DNA from 4 places in the Streptomyces sp. NPDC020898 genome. Region 1 is predicted to be linked to each of the others. Evidence: riboswitches for the same ligand, from Rfam matches in the RefSeq annotation. Region 1 holds a riboswitch; each other region holds the start of a gene.

What was found. A riboswitch is a leader RNA that binds a small molecule or an ion and turns the genes downstream of it on or off. The one in region 1 is predicted to bind cobalamin.
Region 2: linked by a shared signal. The riboswitch ahead of ACH4TV_RS02835 (prenyltransferase/squalene oxidase repeat-containing protein) and the one ahead of ACH4TV_RS09240 (ribonucleoside-diphosphate reductase subunit alpha) in region 1 are both predicted to bind cobalamin.
Region 3: linked by a shared signal. The riboswitch ahead of ACH4TV_RS04400 (FecCD family ABC transporter permease) and the one ahead of ACH4TV_RS09240 (ribonucleoside-diphosphate reductase subunit alpha) in region 1 are both predicted to bind cobalamin.
Region 4: linked by a shared signal. The riboswitch ahead of ACH4TV_RS41610 (cobalamin biosynthesis protein) and the one ahead of ACH4TV_RS09240 (ribonucleoside-diphosphate reductase subunit alpha) in region 1 are both predicted to bind cobalamin.

Annotation. Positions count from the first base shown of each region.
Region 1 covers NZ_JBIRRV010000002.1:290,989-296,039, reverse strand. Annotated here, with positions in the region: gene ACH4TV_RS09240 (ribonucleoside-diphosphate reductase subunit alpha) at 1-2,273, opposite strand, end outside; cobalamin riboswitch at 2,400-2,577, opposite strand; gene mctP (monocarboxylate uptake permease MctP) at 2,724-4,352, opposite strand; gene ACH4TV_RS09230 (DUF3311 domain-containing protein) at 4,349-4,627, opposite strand; gene ACH4TV_RS09225 (YbdD/YjiX family protein) at 4,766-4,963, opposite strand; gene ACH4TV_RS09220 (carbon starvation CstA family protein) at 4,938-5,051, opposite strand, start outside.
Region 2 covers NZ_JBIRRV010000001.1:639,283-644,333, forward strand. Annotated here, with positions in the region: gene ACH4TV_RS02825 (aldehyde dehydrogenase) at 1-785, opposite strand, end outside; gene ACH4TV_RS02830 (MBL fold metallo-hydrolase) at 996-2,033, shown strand; cobalamin riboswitch at 2,045-2,193, shown strand; gene ACH4TV_RS02835 (prenyltransferase/squalene oxidase repeat-containing protein) at 2,328-3,551, shown strand; gene ACH4TV_RS02840 (SCO2322 family protein) at 3,551-4,174, shown strand; gene ACH4TV_RS02845 (energy-coupling factor transporter transmembrane component T) at 4,290-5,051, shown strand, end outside.
Region 3 covers NZ_JBIRRV010000001.1:981,273-986,323, forward strand. Annotated here, with positions in the region: gene ACH4TV_RS04395 (acyltransferase family protein) at 1-2,091, opposite strand, end outside; cobalamin riboswitch at 2,267-2,410, shown strand; gene ACH4TV_RS04400 (FecCD family ABC transporter permease) at 2,500-3,576, shown strand; gene ACH4TV_RS04405 (ABC transporter ATP-binding protein) at 3,582-4,352, shown strand; gene ACH4TV_RS04410 (ABC transporter substrate-binding protein) at 4,365-5,051, shown strand, end outside.
Region 4 covers NZ_JBIRRV010000022.1:55,904-60,954, reverse strand. Annotated here, with positions in the region: gene ACH4TV_RS41625 (lysozyme) at 1-660, shown strand, start outside; gene ACH4TV_RS41620 (anion permease) at 828-2,078, shown strand; gene ACH4TV_RS41615 (hypothetical protein) at 2,113-2,334, shown strand; cobalamin riboswitch at 2,480-2,623, shown strand; gene ACH4TV_RS41610 (cobalamin biosynthesis protein) at 2,721-3,668, shown strand; gene ACH4TV_RS41605 (cobyric acid synthase) at 3,710-5,051, shown strand, end outside.

The DNA of each region.
Region 1 (5,051 bases):
TGCGCGGCGCGGGCGATGCGGGTCGCCGGGCGGGAGCGCAGGTAGTACGTCGTCTTCAGGCCCGACTTCCAGGCGTACGCGTACATCGAGGAGAGCTTGCCGATGGTCGGCGTCTCCAGGAACAGGTTCAGGGACTGGGCCTGGTCCAGGAACGGGGTCCGGGCCGCCGCCATGTCGATCAGGCCGCGCTGCGGGATCTCCCACGCCGTGCGGTACAGCGCCCGTACGTCGGCCGGGATCCACGTGAAGTCCTGCACCGAGCCGTTCGCCTCGCGCAGCGCCTCACGGGTGCGGGCGTCCCACACGCCGAGGTCCTTGAGCTCCTGGACCAGGTAGGAGTTGACCTGGAGGAACTCGCCGGACAGCGTCTCGCGCTTGAACAGGTTGGACACCTGCGGCTCGATGCACTCGTACACACCGGCGATCGAGGCGATGGTGGCGGTCGGCGCGATCGCCAGGAGCAGGGAGTTGCGCATCCCGGTCGCGGCGATCCGTTCCCGCAGCGCCGCCCAGCGCTCGGGCCAGTTCAGCTCGACGTCGTAGTGGTCGGGGTGGAGCACACCGCGGGCCGTACGGGTCTTGTCCCAGGCCGGCAGCGGGCCGTTGCGCTCGGCGAGGTCGGTGGAGGCCTCGTACGCGGCGAGCATCACGCGCTCGGCGATGCGGGTGGAGAGGGCCTTGGCCTCGGGCGAGTCGAAGGGGACGCGCAGCTTGAAGAAGACGTCCTGGAGGCCCATCGCGCCCAGACCGACCGGGCGCCAGCGGGAGTTGGAGCGGCCCGCCTGCTCGGTCGGGTAGAAGTTGATGTCGACGACCCGGTCGAGGAAGGTGACGGCGGTGCGGACCGTCTCGTCCAGCCGCTCCCAGTCGATGTCCCCGTCGACCACGAACGCGCCGAGGTTCACCGAGCCCAGGTTGCAGACCGCCGTCTCCCCGTCGTCCGTGACCTCCAGGATCTCGGTGCAGAGGTTCGAGGAGTGGACGACGCTGCCCGGCTCGGCCGTCTGGTTGGCGGTGCGGTTGGCCGCGTCCTTGAAGGTCATCCAGCCTTGGCCGGTCTGCGCGAGCGTACGCATCATGCGGCCGTACAGATCACGGGCCGGGATGGTCCTGCGGGCGAGCCCGGCCTCCTCGGCCCTGCGATAGGCGGCGTCGAAGTCGTCGCCCCACAGGTCGACCAGCTCGGGCACGTCGGAGGGGGAGAAGAGCGACCAGAGGGCGTCCGCGTTCACCCGGCGCATGAACTCGTCCGGGATCCAGTGCGCGAGGTTCAGGTTGTGCGTACGGCGGGCGTCCTCGCCCGTGTTGTCGCGCAGCTCCAGGAACTCCTCGATGTCGGAGTGCCAGGTCTCCAGGTACACCGCGGCCGCGCCCTTGCGCCGGCCGCCCTGGTTCACGGCCGCGACCGAGGCGTCCAGCGTCTTCAGGAACGGGACGATGCCGTTGGAGTGCCCGTTGGTGCCGCGGATGAGGGACCCGCGTGAGCGAATCCGGCTGTACGACAGTCCGATGCCACCGGCGTGCTTGGAGAGGCGGGCGACCTGGTGGTAGCGGTCGTAGATGGAGTCCAGCTCGTCGACGGGGGAGTCGAGGAGGTAGCAGGACGACATCTGGGGGTGCCGGGTACCGGAGTTGAAGAGGGTGGGGGAGGAGGGGAGGTAGTCGAGGCGGCTCATCAGCCGGTAGAGCGCGGCGACTTCGTCGAAGGCGCGGACAGTGTCGTCCTCGGCGAGACCGCTCGCGACGCGCAGCATGAAGTGCTGGGGCGTCTCGATGACCCGGCGCGTGATCGGGTGGCGCAGGAGGTACCGGCTGTGGAGGGTACGCAGCCCGAAGTACCCGAAGCGGTCGTCGCCCTCGACGTCGATCAGGGCGTTCAGACGGTCCGCGTGCAGCCGTACGAACTCTGCGGTGCGGTCGGCGATCAGGCCCTCCCGGTGCCCGACCGTGACCGACTCCGTGAAGGAGGTGACGCCCTGTGAGGCGGCCTCGGCGGCGATGCTGACGGTCAGCAGCCGGGCGGCCAGCCGGGAGTACGCGGGGTCCTCGGAGATGAGGCCGGCCGCAGCCTCGGTGGCCAGCTCGCGCAGCTCCGACACGTCGGCCCGGGCTGACCGGCCGCGCAACGCGGCGGCGGCGACCCGGCCGGGGTCGGCGTCGGGAAGGTCGGCGGTCAGCTCGGTCAGGATCCGCAGCAGCGCGGTCCCGGGACCGTCGGTACGGTCGGTCTCCGCCGGAGTCGCTGAAACCGGTTCGGCTGGCGCGATGGTCACGTGGGGGCTCTCCCTCGCTCGGCACGGGGCCTGGCGGGAGGGCAGCGGGGCACACGGACGCCTTACGGGCACGCGCGCGTCCACCGGCCCACTCCACGAGACCCGGACGTCAGACACCCGGGCCGGTCGGCCGGGCGCACCGTCGGCAGGTCCTCGGACTGGACACGCGCACGACCGTGCGAGGGCACGAATGTGAACGTGTACACCGTTGCGGGACAGTTCCGGATTCGCACCGGATTCCCCTGCGGCGACAGCGAGATGAGCATACATCTTGTGCCGGGCCGCAGACGCACCCCCACATGTTGTGTCGCGTCGCCCCTAAAGAGACACAACAACGGGCCGCCGGATTTCTCCAACGGCCCGTTGTGGCGCCCCTTCAGGGGCGCGGGGAACTGCGCGACAAGCCCCCACCGGGCCCGCGGTCAAAGAACCACGCACCCGGCGGAGCCCTCAGTGCGCGGCGCCTGCCGTGGCCGGCGGCAACTTCTCCACCACGCCCGGATCCCCCGCGTCCGCCGTGTAGTCCGACGGGTTGGTCTCGTCCACACCGTCCGGCGCGTTCATCGCCTTCAGGACGAAGGTGAGGACCACCGTGATGACGACGTTCAGGATGAACGCCGTCAGACCGATGTACCCGATCTCACCGATCCCGGGGATCTCCTTCGAGCTGCCCCCGAAGTGCTTCTGCGTCGGAGACGCGACGCCGTACGCCGCCAGCGTGCCGTACAGCATGCCGACCGCCCAGCCGGCGAGCAGGGCCCAGCGGTGGAACCAGCGGGTGAACAGACCGCCGACCAGGGCGGGGAAGGTCTGCAGGATCCAGATGCCGCCCAGGAGCTGGAAGTTGATGGCGACCGTCTTGTCCATGGTCAGGACGAAGACCAGCGCGCCCACCTTCACCACGAGCGAGACCAGCTTGGAGACCTTCGTCTCCTGCTCCGGTGTCGCGTCGGGCTTGAGGAAGTCCTTGTAGATGTTGCGGGTGAAGAGGTTCGCCGCCGCGATGGACATGATGGCTGCCGGAACGAGCGCACCGATGCCGATCGCCGCGAACGCCACGCCCGCGAACCACGCCGGGAACATGTCCTCGAAGAGCTGAGGGATCGCCAACTGGCCGTTGGTGACCTTGACTCCGGCCGCGATCGCCATGAAGCCCAGCAGTCCGAGCAGGCCCAGCATCAGCGAGTACAGGGGCAGGATCGTGGAGTTGCGGCGGATCACGTCACGGCTGCGGCTCGACAGCACCGCGGTCACGCTGTGCGGGTACATGAACAGCGCGAGTGCCGAGCCGAGCGCCAGCGTGGCGTACGTCCACTGCGAGGCCTCGCCGGGAGCCAGCGCACCGCGCGGTTTGCCGGTCGCCGGGTTGGTCTGGGAGAAGGCGTCGCCCGCGGCCTTGAAGATCTCGTCGAAGCCGCCCAGCTTGATCGGGATGTAGATGATCGCGACCGCGATGACGATGTAGATCAGCGCGTCCTTCACGAACGCGATCAGCGCGGGCGCCCGCAGACCCGACGAGTACGTGTACGCGGCCAGCACACCGAAGGCGATCAGCAGCGGCAGGTCCTTGACGAACCAGTTGGTGTCCTCGCCACCGCCGACGCCCATGACGTCCAGGACGGCCTGGATACCGACCAGTTGGAGCGCGATGTACGGCATCGTCGCCAGGATGCCGGTGACGGCGACCGCCAGCGACAGCCCCTTCGAGCCGAACCGGCCGCGCACGAAGTCCGAGGTGGTGACGTACCCGTGCTTGTGCGAGACGGACCACAGGCGGGGCAGGAACACGAACATCAGCGGGTAGATGAGGATCGTGTAGGGCACCGCGAAGAACCCGGCCGCGCCCGCCGCGTAGATAGCCGCCGGTACCGCCACGAAGGTGTACGCCGTGTAGAGGTCGCCGCCGAGCAGGAACCAGGTGACCCAGGTGCCGAACGACCGGCCGCCCAGGCCCCATTCGTCGAGGCTGTTCTCGTTCGCGGCCTTGCGCCAGCGCGAGGCCATGAACCCGACGATCGTGACCGCCAGGAAGAAGAAGATGAAGACGGCGAGTGCCACGCCGTTCACGCCGTCGTTCATGCGTCCGCACCACCCTTCGCGGCGGCCCGGGCGCGCTGGTCACGCTGCCAGAGCACGTACGCGGTCATCGTCAGGACGGTGGATATGACCACCCACAGCATCTGGTACCAGTAGAAGAACGGGATGCCGATGAAGGCCGGTTCGACCTTCGCGTACGAGCTCACCCACAGCATCGCCACGAAAGGCACGAAGAGGCAGAGCCCGATGACCACGCGTACCGGAGTCACCACCGGTTGTTCTGCCACCGGTTGTCTCACTTCAGGCGCTTCTGACATGCCACGGCTCCGTCCCCTCGCTGATTACCTGGATTGCCTGTGATCACTAGCGCAACGCGCAGGAAATCTAAGGGACGGTTTCGCTTTATGGAACCCCCGTCCGCATAACGGATATCCCCGGTGAGTGAGGGGAATGTGTCAGCAGCAGCGGAACCCCTGCCGGGGGTCCTTTTCCTGCCGGTCCGTACGCATTCGCTCGAACTCCCGCCGGGTGGGCACCGGCGCCTGCGGGTTCCCCTCCCGTACGTGTGCGACATACCGCTCGTACGCCGACTCGTCGGTCAGTTCCCGTACGTACCAGCGCACGCCCCTAATCGCCAGGCGGGCCCGGCGCAGTACTGCCGACGACCGCACGGCGCTCCTCCTCCATCTCCGCCTTCTCCTCCTTGGTCGGGAACAGCCCGGCCGGAGCGACGATCTTCGA
Region 2 (5,051 bases), on a different contig from region 1:
ACGATCGCCGCCGACTTGCCGCCCAACTCCAGTGTCACGCCGGTGAGATGACGGGAGGCGACCTCCATCACGCGCTTGCCGGCCGCGACCGAACCGGTGAAGGCGACCTTGTCGACGCCGGGGTGGCCGACGAGGTACTCGCTGACCTCGCGGTCGGCGGGGAGGATCGACAGGACGCCGGGCGGCAGTCCCGCCTCCTTCGTTATCTCCGCGAGGATGTACGCGTCGAGGGGCGACTCGGGCGACGGTTTCAGGACCACCGTGCAGCCGGTGAGCAGCGCGGGCGCGAGCTTGGCCGCCGCGACGAACTGCGGGACGTTCCAGGGGACCACGGCGGCGACGACCCCCACCGGCTCGCGCCGGACGAGGATGCGGCCGAGGACTCCGTCGCGTGTCTCCTCGTACGTGAAGTCGCGGGCGACCGTGATTGCCGAGTCCCAGACCATCATCGCGCCGAGGGCCTGCGCGAGGACGCTCCAGGAGTACGGGGAGCCGTTCTCGGAGGAGATGACGCGGGCGATCTCCTCGTACCGGGCAGCGATGCCGTCCTTGATGCGGGTGACGACGGCGATGCGCTCGTCGAGGGTCGTCCGTGGCCAGGGTCCCTCGTCGAAGGCGGTGCGCGCGACGGCGACGGCCCGGTCGACGTCGGCCGTCGAGGCGTGCGGTACGCGGCCGATGACCTCTTCGGTGTGCGGGGAGATCACCTCGATGACGTCCTTGCCGAGCGGGTCGGTCAACTCCCCGCCGATGAACAGCTGTCCGTGTTCCACGAGCTCGGTCATGGCCGACTGCCTCTCCGGGTACCGTCTCTGACGGTGCGTCAGATAGATAGGGAGACAGTTACCAGGTCCCCTTCGAGGAGTCCACAGCCCTCACACCACTTCGCCCGCCACAAGTGACTCCCGCCATGAGCGACTGCCGCCATGAGTGACTTGGGCTCCCATTGGAACCGGTTCTAGTTATAGTTGGGCCAGCCGGCCTCAGGGGAGCCCATGACACAGGTGTCGACGCAGGTGACCGATCACGGCGGGGGCGTCCGGTCCCTCCGGGTCCCCATTCCGAACAATCCCCTCGGCTACACGCTGGTGTACGTCGTCGACACCGACAGCGGACCGGTGCTCGTCGACACCGGCTGGGACGATCCGCTGTCCTGGGACGCGCTCACCGAGGGACTGGTGGCGTGCGGGACGACGGTCGGGGAGATCCACGGGATGGTGATCACCCATCACCATCCTGACCACCACGGCCTGTCGGGCCAGGTGCGCGAGGCCTCCGGGGCGTGGATCGCGATGCACGAGGCCGACATCTCCGTCGTCCGGCGGACGCGGGAGAACCGCGTCGAACGCTGGTACACGTACATGATCGCGAAGTTGGCGGCGGCCGGAGCGCCCGACGAGCACGTGGCGACCCTGCGCGCGATCCACCCCAGCGCCCTGCCCGGCTTCTCGCCCGCGCTCCCCGACCGCGAGATCGTCCCCGGCGAACTGCTCACCCTCCCCGGCCGCCGGCTGCGCGCGATCTGGACGCCGGGCCACACCCCCGGCCATGTCTGCCTCCACCTGGAGGAGGCCCACCCCACCCAACTCCCGGGCAACGGGCGCCTGTTCTCCGGCGACCACCTGCTGCCCGGGATCACCCCGCACATCGGCCTGTACGAGGACCCGGACGACACGACGATCGCCGACCCCCTCGGCGACTACCTCGACTCCCTGGAGCGCGTCGGACGCCTCGCCCCGGCCGAGGTGCTCCCGGCCCACCGGCACGCCTTCCCCGACGCGACCGTCCGCGTACGGGAGTTGCTCGACCACCACGACGAACGCCTCGCCGGTCTCCGCGCCCTCCTCACCACTCCCCTCACCCCCTGGCAGCTCGCGGAACGCATGGAGTGGAACCGCCCCTGGTCCGAGATCCCCCCGGGATCGAGGAACATCGCGGTCTCGGAGGCGGAGGCCCATGTCCGGCGCCTGGTGAAACGGGGGCAGGCGGAGGCGGTGACGGGGAGCGAGCCGGTGACGTACGTGGCGGTGTGAGCCGAAAAGGCTGGCCGGTACAGTGAACGGGTCGTCATCACACCCGTACGGGGGGAAGCCGGTGCAATTCCGGCGCTGACCCTCCCCCAGTGCCTTAAGGGCCTGGGAGGTACCCCCATCGTGAGCAGCCCGGTCACCCGCCGGGGCTGTGAGCCGGATTGCCCCGTGCGGACCGTGACCGGCTCGCGGCACCGGCGGCCCGCCGGTGTGCGGCACCGTCGAGGTATACGGAGCCGAGCCGCCCGGGGTGTCCCGTGCTGCCCGTCTCCCCGCAGGGAGAGGCACCCGCCGATCATGAATGTCCGCCGCAGCGCCACGGCTCTGGCCGTCATCGCCGTCACTCTGACCGGCGGCGGTCAGGCGTCCGCCGCCTCGCCGTCCCCCTCGCCCACCCTCCCCGCCGGGCTGTACGGCACCGCCGACCCCACCTACGACGGTGTCTGGCGCCAGTCCCTCGCCCTGCTCGCCCAGGACACCGTGGGCGTGAAGCCCGCCGCCGCGGCCGTGGACTGGCTGGCCGGGCAGCAGTGCGCGAGCGGCGCCTTCGCGCCCTTCCGGGGGGATGCCGGTTCGCCGTGCGACGCCAAGAACCTCGTCGACACCAACAGCACCGGCGCCGCCGTCCAGGCCCTCGCCGCGCTGGGCGGACAGGACGCGGTGGTCGGCAAGGCCGTCGCCTGGCTGAAGTCGGTGCAGAACAAGGACGGCGGCTGGGGGTACGCGGCCGGCGGGGCCAGCGACGCGAACTCCACCTCCGTGGTCGTCGGGGCCCTTGCCGCAGCAGGCGAGAAGCCCGGCGCGGTCACCAAGGGCGGGAAGTCGCCGTACGACCTGCTGGTGAAGCTGGCCCTTCCGTGCGGTGAGAGTGGTGGGGGTGCCTTCGCCTACCAGCCGGACAAGAAGGGCACGCTCGCCGCCAACGCCGACGCGACGGCGGCGGCCGTGGTCGGCCTGCTGGGGAAGGGACTTTCCGGGGCGGCCGTGAAGCCGACCGACACCTCCGCGGCCTGCTCGGACTCCGGCGAGCCGGGGCAGGCCGCGCGCAACGGCGCCGCCTACCTCGTCCAGGCCATGGCCAAGGACAAGCACCTCACGTCCGCGCTGGCCGGCGCCGAGGACCAGCCCGACTACGGCAACACCGCGGATGCCGTCCTCGCCCTCGCGACCGCCGGTCAGGGGCAGCGGGCGGCCGACGCGCTGGGCTGGCTGGAGACCGACTCCGCCCAGTGGGCGAAGCAGGCGGGGCCGGCGGCCTACGCGCAGCTGATCCTGGCGGCGCACGCCCAGTCCGCCGACCCGCGCGACTTCGGCGGCCAGGACCTGGTGGCCCTCCTCAACGCGACCGGACCGGCGCCCGCGTCCCCGAGCCCGGCCGTCAAGGACAGCGACAAGCCCAGCAAGGACGACGACAGCGACAGCAGCTTCGGGACGCTGTGGACCGTCGGTGTCTTCCTCGTCGCCGGGGTGGGCATCGGCTTCCTGCTCAGCGGGCGCAACAAGAGGAAGCAGCAGCCGTGATCCGGCGCCGCGCGCTCTCGCTCGCCCTGGCCGCGTTCCTCCTCCTGGCCGGCGCCGGCCAGGCCCAGGCCACCGGCTACCGCTACTGGTCCTTCTGGGAGCGCGACGGCGACGGCTGGACGTACGCCACACAGGGCCCGTCGACCGCCCGTCCCTCCGACGGTGACGTCCAGGGCTTCCGCTTCGCCGTGAGCCCGGACTCGAAGGACGCCGCCCGGCCGCGCGGCGACGCCGTGTTCACGGTCGTCTGCGCGAGGACGCCCGCGCGGGAGGGCCAGAAGCGGGTGGCGCTCGTCATCGACTTCGGTACGTCCGCCGACGCGCCGTCCGGCGAGACCCCGCCCGCGGTGCGTACGGTGTGCGCCCGCGTCGGCCCCGACGCGACCACGGCGGACGCCCTCGCCTCGGTCGCCAAGCCGTTGCGTTATGACTCCGGCGCGTTGTTGTGTGCGATCGCCGACTATCCGCGGGTCGGCTGCGCCGAGGCTGTGGGGGCGGAGAGGTCTGGTGGGGGCGCGGATTCGGACGGTGGGCCGTCCGTGGGCCTCTTCGCGGGGGCCGCCGCCGTGGTCCTGCTCGGGGCGGGGGCCGTCTGGCAGATGCGGCGCCGCAGGCATGTATGAGCGTCGCTCCGCGGGAAGGGTCGTTTTGGACCTGCGGGCCGGTGGGGGCTTGTCGCGCAGTTCCCCGCGCCCCTATGGGGGCGTCGTTGCGCACCCGGCTTCACCAGGACCGTCCATGCACCCCGGGGCCTGGTGGGTGTGGTCCCTCGGGCTCGGTGCTGCCGCTACCCGTACCACCAACCCCCTTCTCCTGTGCCTCCTCATCGTTGTGGCCGGGTATGTCGTCGCCACGCATCGCACCGATGCTCCGTGGGCGCGGTCCTACGGTGCCTTCGTCAAGCTCGGGCTGGCTGTTCTCGTCATCCGGCTTGTCTTCGCCGTCGTCCTCGGGTCGCCGATTCCCGGTTCGCATGTCGTCGTCACGCTGCCCGAACTGCCGCTCCCGCACTGGGCGCAGGGGGTGCGTGTCGGGGGCCGGGTGACTGCCGAGGGGCTGGTGTTCGCGCTGTACGACGGTCTGCGGCTGGCCGCGCTGCTCATCTGCGTCGGCGCCGCGAACGCCCTCGCGAACCCGGCCCGGCTCCTCAAGTCCCTGCCCGGCGCGCTGTACGAGATCGGTGTGGCGGTCGTCGTGGCCCTCACCTTCGCGCCGAACCTCATCGCGGACGTCCAGCGGCTGCGCGCCGCCCGTCGGCTGCGGGGCCGTCCGGACCGGGGCGTACGAGGGCTGCTGCACGTCGGACTCCCCGTCCTGGAGGGCGCGTTGGAGCGGTCGGTCGCGCTGGCGGCGGCGATGGAGGCGCGCGGATACGGCCGCACCGCCGAGGTCCCGGCCGCTGTCCGCCGTACGACCGGGGCGCTCACCCTGGGTGGCCTGCTGGGCGTCTGTGCGGGCACGTACGGGCTGCTGACAGCGGCGGGCGGTACGTACGGGCTG
Region 3 (5,051 bases), on a different contig from region 1:
CAGCCGGGCGCCCAGGACCGGTGCGATCGCCTCCGCGTACGCGTCCGAGATGTGGCTGGTGTCTCGGTAGACGACCGTATTTCCCACCAGGACAGGGCAGTTGCCCTCGCTCTCGCCCGGACCCGTGCACAGCCAGGGTGTGGGGTCGATCAGCGTGGCGTGGGACTGCTGCGCCGCTATCCGCGTCGCCGTTCTGCGGGAGTGGTCCCGGATCGCCTCGGGGAGGTGGTGTGTGCAGCGGTCCAGTCGGAGGGAGTACAGGGCGACGCAGTCGACCGCGTCCGTCTTCGGCCAGGGGGTGTCGAGGAGCCCGACGACCCGGGCGCCGGATTTCCCGAGCGCGTCGTACGTCGCACGGAAGCCGTCCGTCCACTGCTGGACGAGGTCGGGCTCCGGGTACAGCGGGTCGCCCGCGTCCGAGGAGGAGACGATCACCAGGTCGGGGCGCAGGGCGTTGATCCTCTCGATCGCCCTGGCCCGCCAGGTGTCGCAGGCCGCGTACGGGCCGTCGAAGCGGCGCAGGGTGACCTTGGCCACCTTGCACGACGCCTTCGTCAGCGACACCAGCTTCCAACCGCGCCCGGCGGCAAGGCGGTTGAGCGCCGGGAACCACTGGGCCGCGTGGGAGTCGCCGAAGAGGACCACGACCTTGTCCGAGGCCCGGTTGCCGTACTCGCACGGCGGGGTGCTCGTGCTGTCGTACGCCACATGGCAGCCGTCCCGGTAGACCGCGGAACGCGCCGACTTGATCTCGGTGAGGGGTGGGGCGAGGTTGCTGGGCAGGCTCCTGGGGGACTCCTCCAGGAGCTGGCGCAGTCGCAGGGCCGGGTTCGGGGCCGTCGTCATCTCCTGCCTCAACTGGGCTGCGGGGCGGCCCGAGTCGAGCGGCGGCGGGAACGCGTACGCCGTTACGGCGATCATCGCCGCGACCGCCGACAGGGCCACCCCGAGCCGCAGAGCGCGCGCGGGGCGGCCACGGAAGGTGGGGTGGAACCGTACGGGGTTCTCCACCAGGCGCAGGGTCGCCCAGGCCAGGAGTAGGGCGATCGCGCAGAGCAGGAGGGCCAGCCGGACGCTGGTGGTCTCGGGGAGTCTGCCGAGTGCCACGGGGCCTATGAGCAGCAGCGGCCAGTGCCACAGGTACCAGCCGTACGACAGGCCGCCCAGCCGGACCAACGGGCGCCGGGACAGGACCAGTTGAGCGCCGTACGGGGAAGGGGCGCAGCCGCCGGCCAGGACGAGGACCGACCCGAGCACCGGCAGGAGCGCGTGATAGCCGGGGAACGGGGTGTCGTTGCCGTACAACACCGCTGAGAGCAAGATGCAGATCAGGCCCGTCCAGCTCATCGGTGCCGCCAACCGGGCGGGCAGCCTGCGCAGTTGGGCGGCGTACAGGGCCAGGAGGGCGCCGGCGCCCAGCTCCCAGAACCGTGTGTGCGAACCGAAGTACGCCCAGGACGGGACGTCCTGCGTCACGGCGACGCTCAGCCCGAACGACAGCAGGCAGAGCACCACAAGCGGCACCGCCAGCAGACCGCGCCCGCCTCCGCCTCCGTGCCCGCGTCCGCGTGCGCGTCCGATCGGGCGTACGAGCCGCCAACTGAGCAGGAGCAGCAGCGGCCACAGCAGGTAGAACTGCTCCTCCACCGCCAGCGACCAGAAGTGCTGGAAGGGGGACGGCGGGCTCCCCTCGGCCAGATAGTCCGTGCCGCCCGCGGCCAGCCGGAAGTTCACCACGTAGAGCGCGCTGCTCAGCGCGTCACCGGCGTACTCCTCGAAGCGGACTTTCGACAGGAACACCCAGGAAGCAACGAGGGTGGCCACGATGACGAGCGTCGACGCGGGGAGGAGGCGGAGGGCTCGGCGGGCGTAGAACCTGCGGATCGACATCCCGTCCGTGGTGGACAGTTCGCGCAGGAGTAACGAGGTGATGAGGAAACCGGAGATGACGAAGAAGACGTCGACGCCGACATAGCCGCCGGTGAACCCCCTGACCCCGGCGTGACTGAGGACGACTAGCGACACGGCCACGGCCCGCAGCCCCTGGATGTCGAGCCGCAGCACGGGGCTCGCGTTCGGTTCCGGATGCATGGGTTCCGGATGCCCGGGTTCCTGCCGCTGCGGTCGTGTCTTCACGCTCATCACAGACGGTCGGCCCGCTCGAACGGTTGTGGCACTCACCATCCGGTCACCAGATATTTTCCGGCGGTCCGCGTGCGCACCGTCCGTGCCCGGGAAGGCCGCCCGAGTGAAATGACCCGTCCGGCACGTTTGCTACGCTCACCGCGCCTCCCGTGGGGGAAGTCCGGTGAGAGTCCGGCGCTGACCCGCAACGGTATGCACGTCCCGGTCCGGTCCTCCGGATCCGGGTGTGCGAGCCCGATCACCCGCGGTGGCACTGCGAACCCCGATGACTGCTCGCCGCGGACTGCGAGAAGGGAACGTACGGCGGGCTCCCCCGCCGTGCCGCCCGGCTTTCCCGCCGGGCCCCTCCTGGTGATGACGAGGCGGCCCGAGGCGAAGGAACCACCCGCCGTGCGCCGAATACCCGTCGTGCCACTCGCCGTGGGGCTTCTCCTGCTGCTCGCCGTCTCCCTGCTGTGCGGGGTCGGGCTCGGGGCGTCCGGGATCGGCTGGGGGCAGGTGTTCCGGTTCCTGTGGGGCGGGATCAGCGGCGGGACCATCCGTGCCGATGAGCTCGCCGCGTACACCATCGTCTGGGAGCTGCGGCTGCCCCGGGTGGTGCTGGCCGCCGTCGTCGGGGGCGGGCTCGCGGCCGTCGGGGTGGCCGTGCAGGCCATGGTGCGCAACGCGCTCGCCGATCCGTTCGTGCTGGGGATCTCCTCCGGTGCGGCGGTCGGGGCCAACGCCGTGATCCTGCTGGGGGCGTTCGCCGGGCTCGGGGTGTGGGCGCTGTCCGTGTCCGCCTTCGTCTCCGCGCTCGCCGCGATGGTCCTCGTGTACGCCGTTGCCCGGTCGGCCGCTCATGGGCTGACGCCGCTGCGGCTGATCCTCACGGGTACGGCACTGGCGTACGGCTTCCAGGCCGTGACCACCGTGATGGTGTTCGGGGCCGCCCGGGGTGAGGCGGCCCGCTCGGCGATGATGTGGCTGCTCGGGAGTCTGGGCGGGGCGACCTGGGCGCAGGTGCCGATCGCCGCCGTGACCGTCGTCGCCGGGTGGGCGTGGCTCGCCCGGCGGGCCGAGTCGCTCAACGCGCTCGCCATGGGCGACGAGACGGCTTCCGCCCTCGGGGTCCAACCCTCCCGGCTGCGGCGGGAGTTGTTCCTCGTGACCGCCGCCGTGACCGGCACCGTCGTCGCCGTGAGCGGGGCCATCGGCTTCGTCGGGCTCATGGTCCCGCATGTCGTACGGATGCTCGTGGGCGCCGATCACCGGCGGGTGCTGGCCGTCGCGCCGATCGTCGGGGCCGTGCTGCTGGTGTGGGCCGACCTCCTGTCCCGGCTGCTTCTCGCACCGGCCGAACTGCCCGTCGGGGTGATCACCGCCGTGGTCGGCGTACCGGCGTTCCTGCTGCTGATGCGGCGCGGCGGCTACGCGTTCGGGGGGCGGTGAACGCGATGCGGCTCGACGTGGAGGGGGTGTCGGTCGACGCGGGGGCCGTTCGGCTCGTCGACGACATCCGGATGACGGTGGCCGGCGGCACCTTCGTGGGGCTCGTCGGGCCCAACGGGAGTGGGAAGTCCACCCTGTTGCGGTGCGTGTACCGGGCGCTGCGGCCTGCGGCGGGGGCTGTCCTCCTCGACGGGAGTGACGTGCACGGCATGGAACCCCGGGCCGCCGCCCGGGTGCTCGCCGCGCTGCCCCAGGAGTCGTCCGCCGAGTTCGACTTCACCGTCGGCGAGGTGGTCGGCATGGGCCGGCTGCCCCACGCGGGGCGTACGGCGGCCGGGGACCGGGAGATCTGCGGCGCCGCCATGGAACGCACGGGCGTCGCCCACCTCGCCGACCGCGGGTTCCTCGCCCTCTCCGGCGGCGAGAAGCAACGCGTCCTCATCGCACGGGCGTTGGCCCAGCAGCCCCGCGTCCTCGTCCTCGACGAACCCACCAACCACCTCGACATCGCCCACCAGTTGGACGTCCTGTCCCTGGTCCGCTCCAGCGGCCTGACCGTCCTGGCCGCCCTGCACGACCTCAACCTCGCCGCCGCGCACTGCGATCTGCTGTACGTCATCGCCGGGGGCCGGGTCGTCGCGTCGGGCCCACCGCACGATGTGCTCCAACCCGGGCTGCTGGCCGAGGTGTTCGGGGTCCGCGCCCATCCCGTACGGCATCCGGAGACGGGCGCCGTACAGCTGCTCTTCGATCTGCTTCCCACGTCGTCCTCTTAAGGAACTGCCCGTATGCGCAAGCCAGTTGTCGCCGCCGTGCTCCTGTCCGTCCTCGTCACCGGGTGCGGTGTCGACGTCGAGCCGGCGGCGAAGGCCGCGTCGCCCTCCGTCACCCTCACCAACTGCGGCCAGAAGGTGACGTACGACAAGGTTCCCGAGCGGGTCGTCACGAACGACGTCGGGATCACCGAGCTGATGTTCGCGCTCGGCCTGGAAGACCGGATGGCCGGGTTCGCCATGCCCGACGACAAGGGTGACCTGACCGGCGTGCCCTGGAAGGACGGCTACGAGAAGGTGAAGTGGCTGTCCAAGCAGCAGCTCACCAAGGAGAACGTCCTCGACGCCCGCGGCGACTGGGTCTTCGCCGGCTGGAACTACGGCTTCCGCGACGACAACGGCTTCACCCCGGCCGCGTTGAAGAAGCTCGGCATCCCCACGTACATCCTCACCGAGTCCTGCCGCAACGGCCGCACCAAGACCTCGCGGGGCATCATGCCGCCCCTGGACGCCCTCTACACCGACCTCACCAACCTCGGAAAGCTCTTCGGCGTCGAGCAGCGCGCGGCCACCCTGATCGCCGGCTTCAAGAAGCAGGTCGCCGCCGTACAAGCGAAGGCGCCCGCGAAGAGCCCCAAGGTGTTCCTGTACGACAGCGGCACGGACTCGCCCTTCACCTCCGGGCGGTACGCCGCCCCCGAG
Region 4 (5,051 bases), on a different contig from region 1:
ACGGAGGTTCCGGTCTCGGCGGCGGGGAAGCCGAAGGGGCACGACGTCTCGTCGCACCAGAAGGACGTCAACTGGTCGTCCGCGAAGGCAAAGGGCGCCACCTTCGTGTACGTCAAGGCGACCGAGTCCCACACTTATCGCAATCCGTACTTCAGCCAGCAGTACAACGGCTCACGGACCGCGGGCCTCATCCGCGGCGCGTACCACTTCGCCCTGCCGGACAAGTCGTCCGGCATCACCCAGGCCCAGCACTTCGTGCGCAACGGCGGCGGCTGGCGCGCGGACGGCTGGACGCTGCCGCCCGCGCTCGACATCGAGTACAACCCGTACAGCAAGAAGAAGTGCTACGGGTTGAGCAAGGCCAGGATGGCCGCCTGGATCACGGCCTTCAGCAACGAGGTCAACCGCCTCACCGGCCGCCGTCCGGTCATCTACACGACCGCCCACTGGTGGAACACGTGCACGAACAGCAGCAGTGTCTTCACCTCGAAACACTCTCTGTGGCTGGCTCGCTACAACGCGGCCGACGCGGGGGCGCTGCCGTCCGGTGGCTGGAAATTCTGGACGTTCTGGCAGTACGACAACAGCGGCACGCTCCCGGGTGACCAGAATCTCTTCAACGGGTCATTGGCCCAGCTCAGGCAGTTCGCGAAGGGGTAGGCGAAGGGGGAGCGGGAGACCGGTCGAAGGGGGAGTCGCCCGTCCGGCACATCCGGCGGGGCGACGCCTCATTTCAAGTCATCGCGTATCCCCCGCCAGTTCACCTTCCGTTCATCCAGGTTGCTTACGGTCCAGCAGGCACTGACGTCCCGAAGAAATCTGGGTAAATGGAAAGCTTCTCGCTGATCCTCGCGATCGTGGTCGTCACCGCGCTCGCGTTCGATTTCACGAACGGTTTCCACGACACCGCCAACGCGATGGCCACCACCATCTCGACCGGCGCTCTGAAGCCCAAGGTTGCGGTGGCCATGTCGGCCGTCCTCAACCTCGTGGGCGCCTTCCTCTCCGTGGAGGTCGCCAACACGATCTCCAAGGGCCTTGTCGACGAGAGCGGTATCCGTCCCGAGGTGATCTTCGCCGCGTTGGTCGGCGCGATCCTCTGGAATCTGCTGACCTGGCTGGTCGGGCTTCCCTCCAGTTCCTCGCACGCCCTCATGGGCGGCCTGATCGGCGCGACCATCGCCTCGGCGGGCGCGGGCGCCGTCCACGGCGACGTGCTGGTGACGAAGGTGCTGATCCCGGCCATCGCCGCCCCGATCGTGGCGGGCATCGCCGCGATGCTGGCGACGAGACTGTCGTACCGGCTCGCCGCCCAGCGGGCCGAGGGCAAGGCGGCGGAGAAGGGCTTCCGGGTCGGCCAGATCGCCTCCGCGGGCCTGGTGTCGCTGGCCCACGGCACGAACGATGCACAGAAGACGATGGGCATCATCACCCTCGCCCTCGTCTCGGGCGGCGCTGTCGCCCCCGACTCCGACCCGCCGGTGTGGGTCATCCTCTCCGCGGGCCTGGCCATCGCGCTCGGCACGTACCTGGGCGGCTGGCGCATCATCCGCACGATGGGCAAGGGCCTGACCGATCTCCAGCCGCAGCAGGGCTTCGCGGCCCAGACCAGCGCGGCGACGGTCATCCTGGCCTCCTCCCACCTCGGCTTCTCCCTCTCCACGACGCACTCGGTGTCGGGTTCGGTGATGGGCGCGGGCCTCGGCCGCAAGGGCGGCGTGGTCCGCTGGTCGACGGCGACCCGGATGTTCGTGGCGTGGGGACTGACGCTGCCGGCGGCGGCACTGGTCGGCGCCGTGGCGGAATGGGTCACCGGGTTCGGGGACTGGGGCACGGCACTGGTCGCGGTCTTCCTGATCGGCTCCAGCGCGGCGATCTGGGTCGTCTCGCGGCGCGAGGTGATCGACCACACGAACGTCAACGACGTCGAGGGCGAGGCCGGAGAACCGGCGGGCATCGTGACGACGGCCATCGCCGCGGTCACCCCGCCCCCCGCGGGCACCGTGACCGACGACCTCACGGCCACCATCCCCGCCCCGGCCGAGGTCGCGGCGACGCCGTCGGCGACGGCCCTCTGAGTCCGAGACCCCGTTCGACCAAGAAGGAAGCAACATGAAGATCGACTGGGCAGCCCTCGGCTCCGTCTTCGGCGTCAGTCTCGTCATCACCGTGGCGATGGTGGGCGTGTTCACCCTCGGCATCGTCGGGCTCTCGCGACGCGAGCGGGCGGTGGCGCAGGGAGGCACGGCGGGGCTCGCGGTCACGGGCGCGTACGCGTGCTTCGCGGCCTGCGCGGCGGTCGTCGGATACGGGATCTATCTGATCGTGGCCTGAGGGCCGACCCGGCTTCGTCGCCCGCCCTGACGGCGGCCGCCCTGTGGGTGGTTACCGGCAGGGCGGGCGTTTGTCCGCCCACCCGATGCTCCCTTGTGTGGGGCTCAGCACAGTCCTCCTTTCCAGGTCAACGGCAAGTTGACGGGTGTTCCGGGCCCGTGGTGGACTGCCGGAGCCATGTACGGCGGCAGAAGAGGAAGCCGGTGCGAATCCGGCGCGGTCCCGCCACTGTCACCGGGGTAGGAATCCCCGGGAGCCAGGAACTCTCGCCGCCGGTCTCGTCGAACCAGGGCGTGGACACCCTGAGTGAGGACAATTCGCCATGTTCGGCTGCCGTTCGAGGTCCATGACCAGGGCTCTTCCCGCCACTGCGGCCGGCTGAGCCGATGCGTGCCGATCGCGTATTCGCGTACGGCGCCGCCGCCGGACTTCTCGGTGATCTGATCCTGGGCGACCCTCGCCGCGGGCATCCGGTCGCCGCGTTCGGGCGGGCCGCCGACGCCGTCGAACAAGTGCTCTGGCGCGACCACCGCGGGTGGGGCGCGCTGCACACCGCCGTATGTGTCGGCGGTGCCGTCTCTCTTGCGGCCACGGCCGGTTGTGCCGTACGTCGCTCCCGTCCCGCCTCCGTCGCGCTCACCGCCGCAGCCACCTGGGCGGTGGTCGGCGGTACCTCCCTCGGCCGGGAGGCGCGGGCGATCGGGTACGCGCTCGCGGACGGCGACCTCGACCGCGCCCGGACTCGGCTGCCCCACCTCTGCGGACGCGATCCGCAGACCCTCGACGCCGACGGGATCGCCCGGGCCGTCGTCGAGTCCGTCGCCGAGAACACCTCCGACGCCGTCGTGGGCGCACTGGTGTGGGGCGCCCTGGGCGGGGTGCCCGGGCTGGTCGGGTTCCGGGCCGTCAACACCCTGGACGCCATGGTCGGGCACAAGTCCGCCCACTACCGGCGGTACGGGTGGGCGTCCGCCCGGCTCGACGATGTCGTGGGGTGGCCCGGGGCCCGACTCACCGCCGTACTCGCCGCTGTTGCGGGGGGCGACCCACGCGGCGCCGTGCGGGCCTGGCGGGACGATGCCCGCAAGCACCCCAGCCCCAACGCCGGGCCCGTGGAGGCCTCCTTCGCGGGAGCGCTCGGTGTGCGGCTCGGCGGGACGTTGTCGTACGCGGGGCGGGTCGAGCATCGGCCCGTGCTCAACGGGGAGTACGGGCGTGCCGTCGGCGTGCCCGACATCGAACGGGCCGTACGGCTGTCCCGGCGCGTCACCTGGCTCGCGCTCGGCGTCAGCGTCGCCGGGCGGCTTCTCGCGAAGGGGCGGACCACATCGTGAGTGGCGGAAGTGCGGGTGGCGGAACTGCCGGTGGCAGGACTGTGGGTGGGGGGCTGCTTGTTGCCGGGACCACCTCCGATGCCGGCAAGAGTGTCGTCACCGCCGGGATCTGCCGGTGGCTGGTGCGGCAGGGGGTCAAGGTCGCACCGTTCAAGGCGCAGAACATGTCACTCAACTCGTTCGTGACGCGGGAGGGTGCCGAGATCGGGCGGGCGCAGGCCATGCAGGCGCAGGCCTGCCGGGTGGAACCCACCGTGCTCATGAATCCCGTACTGCTCAAGCCGGGGGGCGAGCAGAGCAGTCAGGTCGTGCTGATGGGGAAACCCGTGGGCGAGTTGAGTGCGCGTGGGTATCACGGGGGGCGGCAGCAGCAACTTCTCGGGACCGTGCTGGAGTGCCTCGCCGAACTGCGGGGCACGTATGACGCGGTGATCTGTGAGGGGGCCGGTTCTCCCGCCGAGATCAATCTCCGGCGGACCGACATCGTGAACATGGGGATCGCCCGCAATGCCGGGCTGCCTGTCCTTGTAGTCGGCGACATCGACCGGGGTGGCGTCTTCGCCTCCTTCTTCGGGACCGTCGCCCTGCTGTCCCCCGAGGATCAGGCACTTGTGGCCGGGTTCCTCGTCAACAAGTTCCGCGGTGATGTGTCGTTGCTGGAGCCCGGGCTCGACATGCTGCTCGGGCTCACCGGACGGCCGACATACGGTGTGCTGCCCTTCCGGCACGGGCTCGGCATCGACGAGGAGGACGGGCTGCGGGTGTCGATGCGGGGGGCCGTCCGGGAATCCGTCGTCGCGCCGCCCGTCGGCGAGGACGTGCTGCGGGTCGCCGTCTGCGCGGTGCCGCTCATGTCCAACTTCACGGACGTCGACGCGCTCGCCGCCGAACCGGGCGTCGTGGTGCGGTTCGTGGACCGGCCGGAGGAACTTGCCGACGCCGACCTCGTCGTCGTTCCGGGGACCCGGGGAACCGTCAAGGCACTGGCGTGGCTGCGCGAGCGCGGACTCGCGGACGCCCTGGTGCGCCGGGCCGCCGAGGGGCGACCCGTGCTGGGTGTCTGCGGTGGCTTCCAGATCCTCGGCGAGCACATCGAGGACGACGTCGAATCGCGGGCCGGGCAGGTCGACGGACTCGGACTGCTGCCCGTGCGGGTGCGGTTCGCCCGCGAGAAGACCCTCACCCGGCCCGTCGGCACCGCCCTCGGCGAACCTGTCGAGGGGTACGAGATTCATCACGGCGTCGCCGAAGTCAACGGCGGAGAAGCCTTCCTGGACGGGTGCCGGGTCGGGGCCGTCTGGGGCACGCACTGGCACGGATCGCTCGAATCCGACGGGTTCCGGCGGGCGTTCCTGCGCGAGGTGGCCGCCGCCGCGGGCCGCC